Regions from separate parts of the Kocuria sp. TGY1127_2 genome, predicted to be linked through region 3. Evidence: riboswitches for the same ligand, from Rfam matches in the RefSeq annotation. Region 3 holds a riboswitch; each other region holds the start of a gene.
What was found. Region 3 has a riboswitch for thiamine pyrophosphate ahead of thiM (hydroxyethylthiazole kinase). Riboswitches for the same ligand answer to the same signal wherever they lie in the genome.
Positions count from the first base shown of each region.

Region 1: it holds a riboswitch for thiamine pyrophosphate, as region 3 does, so the genes downstream of both, sake_RS02805 (ECF transporter S component) here and thiM (hydroxyethylthiazole kinase) in region 3, are expected to answer to the same signal.
Region 2: it holds a riboswitch for thiamine pyrophosphate, as region 3 does, so the genes downstream of both, sake_RS00860 (3-oxoacyl-ACP reductase) here and thiM (hydroxyethylthiazole kinase) in region 3, are expected to answer to the same signal.
Region 4: it holds a riboswitch for thiamine pyrophosphate, as region 3 does, so the genes downstream of both, thiO (glycine oxidase ThiO) here and thiM (hydroxyethylthiazole kinase) in region 3, are expected to answer to the same signal.

Region 1 is NZ_AP022834.1:631,918-634,115, forward strand. It holds gene mnhG (monovalent cation/H(+) antiporter subunit G) at 1-220, shown strand, start outside; gene sake_RS02800 (DUF4235 domain-containing protein) at 293-565, opposite strand; TPP riboswitch at 707-806, shown strand; gene sake_RS02805 (ECF transporter S component) at 863-1,534, shown strand; gene sake_RS02810 (ABC transporter ATP-binding protein) at 1,531-2,198, shown strand, end outside.
Region 2 is NZ_AP022834.1:188,540-190,737, forward strand. It holds gene efeB (iron uptake transporter deferrochelatase/peroxidase subunit) at 1-1,187, shown strand, start outside; TPP riboswitch at 1,203-1,299, shown strand; gene sake_RS00860 (3-oxoacyl-ACP reductase) at 1,376-2,170, shown strand; gene sake_RS00865 (LLM class flavin-dependent oxidoreductase) at 2,167-2,198, shown strand, end outside.
Region 3 is NZ_AP022834.1:2,719,469-2,721,666, forward strand. It holds gene thiE (thiamine phosphate synthase) at 1-463, opposite strand, end outside; gene thiM (hydroxyethylthiazole kinase) at 496-1,335, opposite strand; TPP riboswitch at 1,326-1,418, opposite strand.
Region 4 is NZ_AP022834.1:2,494,772-2,496,969, reverse strand. It holds gene sake_RS11145 (thiamine phosphate synthase) at 63-803, opposite strand; TPP riboswitch at 878-985, shown strand; gene thiO (glycine oxidase ThiO) at 978-2,198, shown strand, end outside.

The DNA.
Region 1 (2,198 bases), 880 kb from region 3:
GGTAGGACGTTCCGGGTTCCGCAATCGTCACTTCACGGCATCGGCTCTCACGGTCAACGAGCTTGCCGACCTCGTGGAGCAGATGAACCGTGAAGAGGAAGAAGAAGAGGCTCCTGCTGAAGCAACCGACGAGCCGCGCGACGTCGACGCCGACGCCGCCGGTCTCGGGAACGATGCGCAGGCCAAACCCGAAAGTGACCTGGAGGCAGAGCGGGACTGAGCGACGTGAGAACAATGGCGGGCGCGTGAAGGATTCACGCGCCCGCCATTGTTCGTATCGAGGGGAGGGCTATCAGACCTCGGCCTGGCCGCCGGTCTCGACTTCTTCCTTGTGCTCCATCTTGTTGGCCAGCCGCGTGACGCTCAATTTGATGAGGGTCGCGACGACACCGCTGATCGCGGTCCAAATGACGATGTCGCGGATGCTTTCCTCGGCGTCCGGATTGCTCGACGGCGGTTCATTGCCGGTAACCTTCTTCCAGCCCAGCGTCATGACCTTATTGGCCGCGAATACTCCGGCCAAGGACGCAACCGTGGAACCGATCTTGATAACGGGATTGCTCATCCATCTCTCCTCTTCATTCGCACCGGCGGTGCGGCCGGTCACGTTCAGCTCTCTCTAGCCTAATCGTACGAGTTTGCCTTTGTCCCAATCTGCTGGGCGATTCACCGGAAGTGAAATGAGTCAGATAGACTGGGGGACGTTCAAGAACGACAGGGGAGCCTCGGATGAGGCTGAGAGTGCGAAAGCAGACCCTCGACCTGATGCGGTTAGCACCGACGTAGGGAGTCGAGATCTCGGGCGTATCCAAGAACAGTACGGGTACGGCCTCCCCTCCTGAAAATTGCAGGAGGAAGACCCATGAACACCACATCCCATCACGAGTCCGGTCAAACGGTCCAGTCGTTGAGCGAGACCGGGAGCGGAAAACATCCGAAGCGCCGGAAAGTTTCGTGGCGCGTGATCGACATCGTGATCGCCTCGGTTCTTGCCGTTGTCTGCGGCGTGATCTTCTGGATCTGGTCTAATGCCGTTTCGCCGGCAACGCAGACCGCGACGGTTGGTTTCCCACCGTTGTCGGGCCTGATCGGTGGAGGCTGGCTCATCGCGGGAGTCGTCGGCGGCTTAGTAATTCGGAAACCCGGTGCCGCGATCTACTGTGAGATTCTCGCGGCCGTTATCGAAGCCCTACTGGGCACCCATTACAGCGCCGGCGTTTTGCTGTCAGGGTTGATTCAGGGCATCGGTGCCGAGATCGTCTTCGCTCTATTCCTGTACCGCAGGTTCGGGCTTGCAGTGGCCATGTTTTCCGGCTGCGTCTCCGGCGTATTCATGGGCGTCAGCGAGGTCATGATGTATTACGGCTTCTGGGAAGCAAAGTATCAGGTCGTCTACATCGTGTGCGGCACGATTTCCGGCGTCGTCATCGCGGGACTTCTGGGTTGGGCCTTGATGAGGGCATTGATCTCGACGGGCGTTCTCGGTTCCGTTGCCGCAGGTCGTGATGCTCGGCGCAGCAGGGTTCGCCCGTGACGGTTCACGGGGCCCGGGTCCTGGCCCAGAACTTCGGTTGGCACCACGCTGGTCGAGAGGCACCCGCTTTCCACGGTGTAAATCTGGATATTCGGGCCGGTGAAAGGGTTTTGCTACTAGGCCCTTCAGGGGCAGGAAAATCGACATTGCTCCACGCGTTGGCGGGTGTGCTCGTGGACGATGACGGCGACGCCGTTCTGGGGCGGGCAACGATCAATGGCCTCGGGCCCGAACAATCGAGGGGCGCGGTCGGTCTGATGCAACAAGACCCAGAATCGTCGATCGTCCTGTCACGCGTAGGAGACGACCTCGCATTCGGCCCGGAGAATCTGGGAGCCGACCCCGCGGTTATCGTTCCGCGGTGCGAACGAGCTCTGCGTTCGGTCGGTTTGGATCTCTCGTGGGAGCGTCCCACGTCGGCGCTGTCCGGCGGCCAAAAACAACGGCTTGGATTGGCAGGGGTTCTGGCCATGGAACCCCAGCTGATCTTGTTGGACGAACCGACGGCCAACCTCGACCCAGATGGCGTCATCGAAGTTCGCGACGCCGTGTTGAACGCTGCGGAGGAATACGGTTCGACCCTGGTCGTAGTCGAGCACCGAGTCTCGGTCTGGTCCGAATTCGTCGATCGAGTGATCGTGCTCAGTCCGCACGGGGGAATCAG
Region 2 (2,198 bases), 430 kb from region 3:
ATGAAGCCGCAGCAGCCACTCCGGCTGAACTCAGGTACCCCTTTCGCGGGGAAAAACAACAGGGAATTCTGACTCCCACGCAAAACAATATGTATACCGCCGCCTTTAATGTGACTGTTCAGGATGTCGGAGGACTCAAAGAACTGCTTTCCGAGTGGACGGTCGCCGCAGAGCATATGTGCGCGGGGGAACTCGTTGGCGGCGCTCCTGAGGGCAATCACCACATGCCGCCCGAGGACACCGGAGAAGCCTGGGGATACTCGCCGAGCGGACTGACCATCACCTTCGGTTTCGGACGTTCGCTCTTCGTCGATGAGCACGGAAATGATCGTTTTGGACTCAAGGACAAGATGCCCAAGATCCTGAGCGATGGGGTTCCGAAATTTGCGAACGAAGCCCTGCGGGCAGGATCCAGCGACGGGGACATCCTGATCCAGACGTGCTCCAATGACGCTCAGACCTGCGTCCACGCGATCAGAAACCTGACCCGCATCGCCTTCGGCTCGGCGACGCTCAAGTGGAGTCAGATCGGTTACGGACGCAGTTCCTCGACGTCGAGGGGACAGCAGACACCCCGTAATCTCTTCGGATTCAAGGATGGTACGGCCAACCTCAAAGCGGAAGACGGCGATGACCTCTTCGGCGACAACGTTTGGGTTCAGCCCGAGGATGATCCCAACGCACAGTGGATGAACGGTGGAACGTATTTCGTGGCACGAAAGATTCACATGTACCTCGAAATCTGGGATCGAGTACGGCTCTCCGAACAGCAGGAGGTGATCGGCCGGGACAAGCAGTACGGTGCGCCACTGTCGATCGCCTCGCCTCGGGCGTCGGACGAGTTCGAAGCACTGGACTTCACGGCTCAGGATGACCACGGGGAACCCGTGATTCCCACGGACTCGCACGTGGCCGTCGTCGCCCCTGAGAACAACGGGGGTCATCGGATGCTTCGACGCAGCTACAACTATACGGACGGCAACGATTCCCTCGGGCGTCTGGATGCGGGTCTGTTCTTCATCGCCTACGTGCGAGATCCCCGGAAAGGTTTCTACCCGACTCTCAAGAAAATGACGGAGCAGGATGCCCTGACGGAGTATCTCCAGCACCAGGCATCGGCGCTCTTCGCCGTGCCCGCGGGCATTCGTGACGGAGACGAGATGGTTGGGCAGGGCCTGTTCGAGTAGCGGTGCTAACATGAGACGCGCGACACGGGGTGCCTCCGAAGGGAGGCTGAGATGAAACCCGTAGAACCTGATTCAGCTAGTACTGGCGAAGGGAATGTCCGCAGAGCGCACTTACATCCGCGTGCCGCAACAGCGGTTGCGGGAATCGCTCTTTCGGGTGCCTTCGCCTCGATGGAGAGGCAAAGACCATGACCGAAAATCCCACCACCGTATCGAGCGTTCTGCCCATCGACGAGCAGATCGTGGTGGTGACCGGCGGCGCGAGGGGCCTTGGAGAGAGCATCAGCCGCGCTTTCCTCGGCGAAGGGGCAAAGGTGGTCATTGGGTACCACCAGAGCAAGGACGACGCCGCCCGCATCGTCGACGAATTCCCGGACCGAGCCCGTTGCGCGGCCCTTGACGTTCGGGACGGGGAGAGCATTCGAGAGTTCGCGACGTCAGCCTCCGGATTCTTCGGCACCGCACCGACCACGCTGGTCAACAACGCCCTGGTGGACTTCAGCTTCAACGGCGAGGCCCGGTCGAAAGCCGCCGACATCACCGCCGAGGAATTCCAGAAACAGATCGACGGGTCGCTCCACGGGCCGCTCGCGATGATCCAGGCGCTCCGACCCGGTATGGCCGAACGGGGCTTCGGGCGCGTCGTGAACATCGGCACGAACCTGTTTCAGAACCCCGTGGTCCCGTACCACGACTACACGGCGGCCAAGGCCGCCCTGCTCTCCTTGACGCGCACGTTCTCGCAGGATCTCGGCCCGGAAGGAATTACGGTCAATATGGTCTCCGGTGGTCTGTTGAGGGAAACGGATGCGAGCTCCGCAACTCCGGATGAGGTCTTCGACATGATCGCTGCGGGAACGCCACTGCGTTCCGTGACCACCCCGGACGAAATGGCCGACGCGATTCTCTTCTTCGCTTCCCCGTGGGCCCGCGCGGTGACCGGGCAGAACCTGATCGTCGACGGAGGGCTGGTTAAAGGATGAACGCTGGAAAGAAGCACGCACACATCAA
Region 3 (2,198 bases):
GGGCTATCTCCGCACATTCGGATACCCCATCGGGCCCCAAGGCCGGGGCGGCGTCGGTTTTGGTAGGAGTGGCCCAGGCCGGGCCAATGCCCAGAACATCCGCTTGGCGTTCGGCCACCGCGGCCCGGACCTCGCCCGGTGTCGATACCGAGAGCCCAACCATGAGGTCGGGTCCGACCGCCGCACGCGCATCCGCCGCGGCGGCGTCGGATTGTCCGACGTGAACATTGAGCCCCAGATCTGCGGCGACGCTGAGTCGATCATTGACGAACAGCTGGGCGGACCTGCCCGAGTCCTGCTCGGCCCGACGCAACTGCTGCTCGCAAGCGCGCGCCAGATCAGCGAAGCGGCCATCCGATAGCTCTTTGTCGCGGACCTGAACTACACCGACGCCGCCCATCACGGCCTCGTACACCACATTCGGTACACGATCGAGACCACCGCACAGCTTCGTATCCGTCACAAAATACAGTGAGAAATCAGTCGCGGGAGGTATCACTGGGCTTCCTCGTGAACCTCGACAAGGCGGCCGATTCCAGCCGGGGAGAGCTCGTAGAGCGAATCGATCCACCGCACGTGGAAGGATCCGGGACCGTCGGCGGTTCGACCCGCCAAGGAGCCGGCGGCACCCACATGGGCGTGGGCCGCCAAAACAGCGTCATGGTCGGCCAGGCCAGCCGCACGGGCGGCACCCAGATACGCCGCGACCGTGGCCCCGAGCGAGCACCCCGTCCCGATGACCAGCGGCATGAATTCGTGACCACTGGTCAGCCACGTGGTCCGGTTCGCAGAGACGACCACATCCCGCTCCCCGGAAATCGCGACGATGCCGCCGGTGCGTTCCGCAAGGAAGCGCGCGGCATCGAGAGCAGTTTCCACAGCATCGGTCGACTCGACCCCACGGCCGCCGCTTCCCTGTCCGGCCAGGGCGACGATCTCGCTGGCGTTGCCACGAATCGCAGTCGGACGTTGAGTGACGAGGTCCCGGGCGAATTCGGTACGTAGGGGAAGGCCTCCGACCGCAACCGGATCTAGAACCCAGGGCACACCCGCAGATCCCGCGGTTTCCACTGCGGCCTGGATCGCCGCGATCTGATCCTCCGAGACCGTCCCGACGTTCACAAGCACCCCGTCGGCCATCCCAGCGAAGATGCGCGCTTCGTCGGGGTGTTCGACCATTGCGGGCGAAGCCCCGACGGCGAGCAGAACGTTGGCCGTGATTTCTTTGACGACCGCGTTGGTCAAGCAATGGACCAGGGGTGACGACCCTCGAACGGCCTCGGCCGATCCGACGATGCCGTCGGGGGCGCGGTGATTTTCCGGTGAATCAGTCATGGTGACGATCCCTTCGCTAGTGCTGGCTAGATCAGGTTCAAAGGGTCTTATCTCAGCCGAACGGGGCACCCCTTGTCACTGTCGGCGCGCCATTGCGCCTCCCATCACTTTAGCTCGTGTCCCGCGAATGAAAACCGCCCCTGAAAGGTCATACAACGCCGCAAGCATGTTTTTCCGACAGTCCGGAGGGTTTATCCACAAGATCTATCCACAGTGTGGAGAACTTACACGAATGTGACTCCACGAAACCCACATCGATTCCCAACAGGTGGGTCCGAGACCGCACCCCACTGCATAAACCTTGTCATTGCAGTGTGTACGTGCAGGTATTTTTCAGTGGTCGCTCCGCATTCCTGGCCCGTACCGTTGCCCACGGACGCCTCACGAACCCCAAACACAGATTTTTATCCCCACCTGTGGATAACTTTTCACACAACACGTGGAGAAATCGCTCGCTGAGGTCACCTCCCTGTGGAAGGTTGTGGATAATTGTGGACAACTTCCTCACGTCGTCCCCGACGCAAGCAGGGCCTGGGGCGACCTGGCATTCGGTCCCCAGAGAGAGCGCTGTGACCGGATTTTTCCCTGTATTCCGCGGCATCCTAGGTCCCCGGAGCGCCTGGCTGCTCGCCCTTCTCCCCTCGTCCGATCAGCATGAACATGCGGAGCCGACCGCGACCGGGCACCGACCGCCAACGCTTTATCCACACAGATGTCCCCAGTCGTGGACAACTTACACTTCTGTAGTTCGAGCAGCTTTTTCACCGATATTCGATTCGAGATCCTGGGGAGAAGCGGCACGTTTCATTTTCCCCAACGCACTCTTAGGACAGATATTCGAGTTGTGCACATCGTTGTGCACA
Region 4 (2,198 bases), 220 kb from region 3:
CTCAAACCAAATTCCGTGGCCGCGTCCAGTGAGTTTCGACGTAGGCGGAATGTTTCTCGTGATTACCGAGGCGAGAAGCAGGCCCTGAGCTCCCGAGCCGCGGATTCCGGGTCGTCGGCGGCGGTTACGGCCCGTACGACGACGATCCGCTCGGCCCCGGCGTTCCGAACCAGCGGCGCGGTGTCGATGTTGACGCCTCCGATCGCGAAGAACGGTTTGGCAGCCGAATCCAGGCTCTGGCCTATGTGGGCAGCGAACTCGGGCAATTCGAGTCCCACTGCCGCCCGCCCGGGTTTGGTGGGAGTCTCCCAGATAGGGCCAGTGCAGTAGTAATCCACCCCGGAGTCTTGGGACGCGGCACGAACCTGTGCCTTGTCATGACAAGAGCGACCGACAAGGATGTCTTCCCCGAGAACTCGCCGAACCTGCTCGGTGGTCAGGTCGGTTTGTCCCACGTGAAATACGTCGACCCCTGAAAGCAACGCGACGTCGGCACGGTCGTTGGCCGCCGAAAGGCCGCCTTCTTCCCCCGCAACCGAGACAAGAACGTCCAGGGCCTCGAGCTCGGTTCGAATGGAAACCTGCTTGTCGCGCACCTGGATGATGTCCGTACCACCGCGAAAAGCTGCCCTGTAGAACTCTTCGAGTCGTGCGGTATCAAGCTTTTCGACAGCGTCGGCTTCCGAACCTCCGAGAATGAATCTCTGCAGATCCGTGCAGAGATAAAGTCGGGCGCAGCGCAATCGATCGGATCGTTCCGTGCGAAGGCGGGAGGGCCCGGGAGCTTGGGAGGGGGCGGTCAAGGAAGTATGGTCTGGTGCATTCTGGGCAGTCGTCACCCTTGCAACATTAAAGGACTTGCGAGTTAGGTCATAGACTGGAGACACGTGGGAGTCCGGGCTGGCCGGACTGAGAGGGCGATACCGCCGACCATTCGAACTCGATGCGGGTCATGCCGTCGTGAGGAGGAGTAACCGATGCATATCGGCATAGTGGGTTCTGGCGTCGTCGGGATGCAGACCGCGTGGCACCTGAGATTGCGGGGCCATCGGGTGACGATCTTCGATCCGGACCCCGGAAACGGTGCGACACGGGCCGCAGCGGGCATGTTGGCACCCATCAGTGAAGTGCAGTTCGGGCAGCAGGGCCTTTACCCACTCATGCTTGCTGCCCGGCGAGAATATCCGCAGCTCATCGCTCAACTGGAACGGGTCACCGATCGTCCTCACGGATACCTCGAGAACGGCACGCTACTTGTTGCGGCAGACCGCGCCGATTCGGCTCGAGCCGCAGATCATGCTCGGGTCCAGACCGAATACGGCATGGAGACCCGGTCCCTCTCCGCGAGTCGGCTGCTGGATATGGAACCCGGCCTGAACCCTCGCTTGGCCGGCGGATTCGAAGCGCCGACCGATCAGCAGGTGGACCCGCGTCTCCTCCTGGAGGCTCTCCGCGCTGCACTCGTCCATGATCTCGATCCCACCGGATTCGCCCATGCCGGGCCGTCCGCCGCATGGATTATGGAAAGCGTTTCCAGAATCGACCCGGTGGGGGACCGAACAGCAGGCTACGACGTCACGGCGGGGGACAGCGGCCCCCACCGGGTCGATCGGGTGCTCGTGGCGTGTGGCGTGAATTATGGGCGTATCGGTGGGGTTCTCGACCGTCTGCCCTTGGACCTGAGGCCGGTGTACGGAGATATTCTTCGGCTGAAGCTCCGCGAAGGGCAACTCGCACCGGGAGAAAAGCATGTGGTGAATGCGACGATTCGCGCGACAGTCCTGGGACGACAGGTCTACCTGGTCCCACGGGCCGATGGCGGGCTGGTGATCGGAGCCAGCGTACGGGAAGACAACCTGCCCGGAGTCAACGCGGGATGCGTGCAGGAGCTGCTCGAGGACGCCGTGACCGTTGTGCCGGGTGTGAGGGATATGGAACTCGTTGAGGCCATGGCCAGGGCGCGTCCAGGGACTCCGGACGATATTCCGTACGTCGGACCCGTGCCGGGGGCTCCGGGCGTCGTCGTCTCAACCGGCTACTCGCGCCACGGAATTTTGCTCGCTCCGCTCGGCGCACGGCTCGGCGCCGATCTGCTCACCGGGGCGTCCTTGAGCAACGCGGACGCCCGATTGCTCGAAACCATGGACCCTGGCCGCTTCGGCGCGCACACTGATATGGCGCAAGCGCGCCTCACAGGA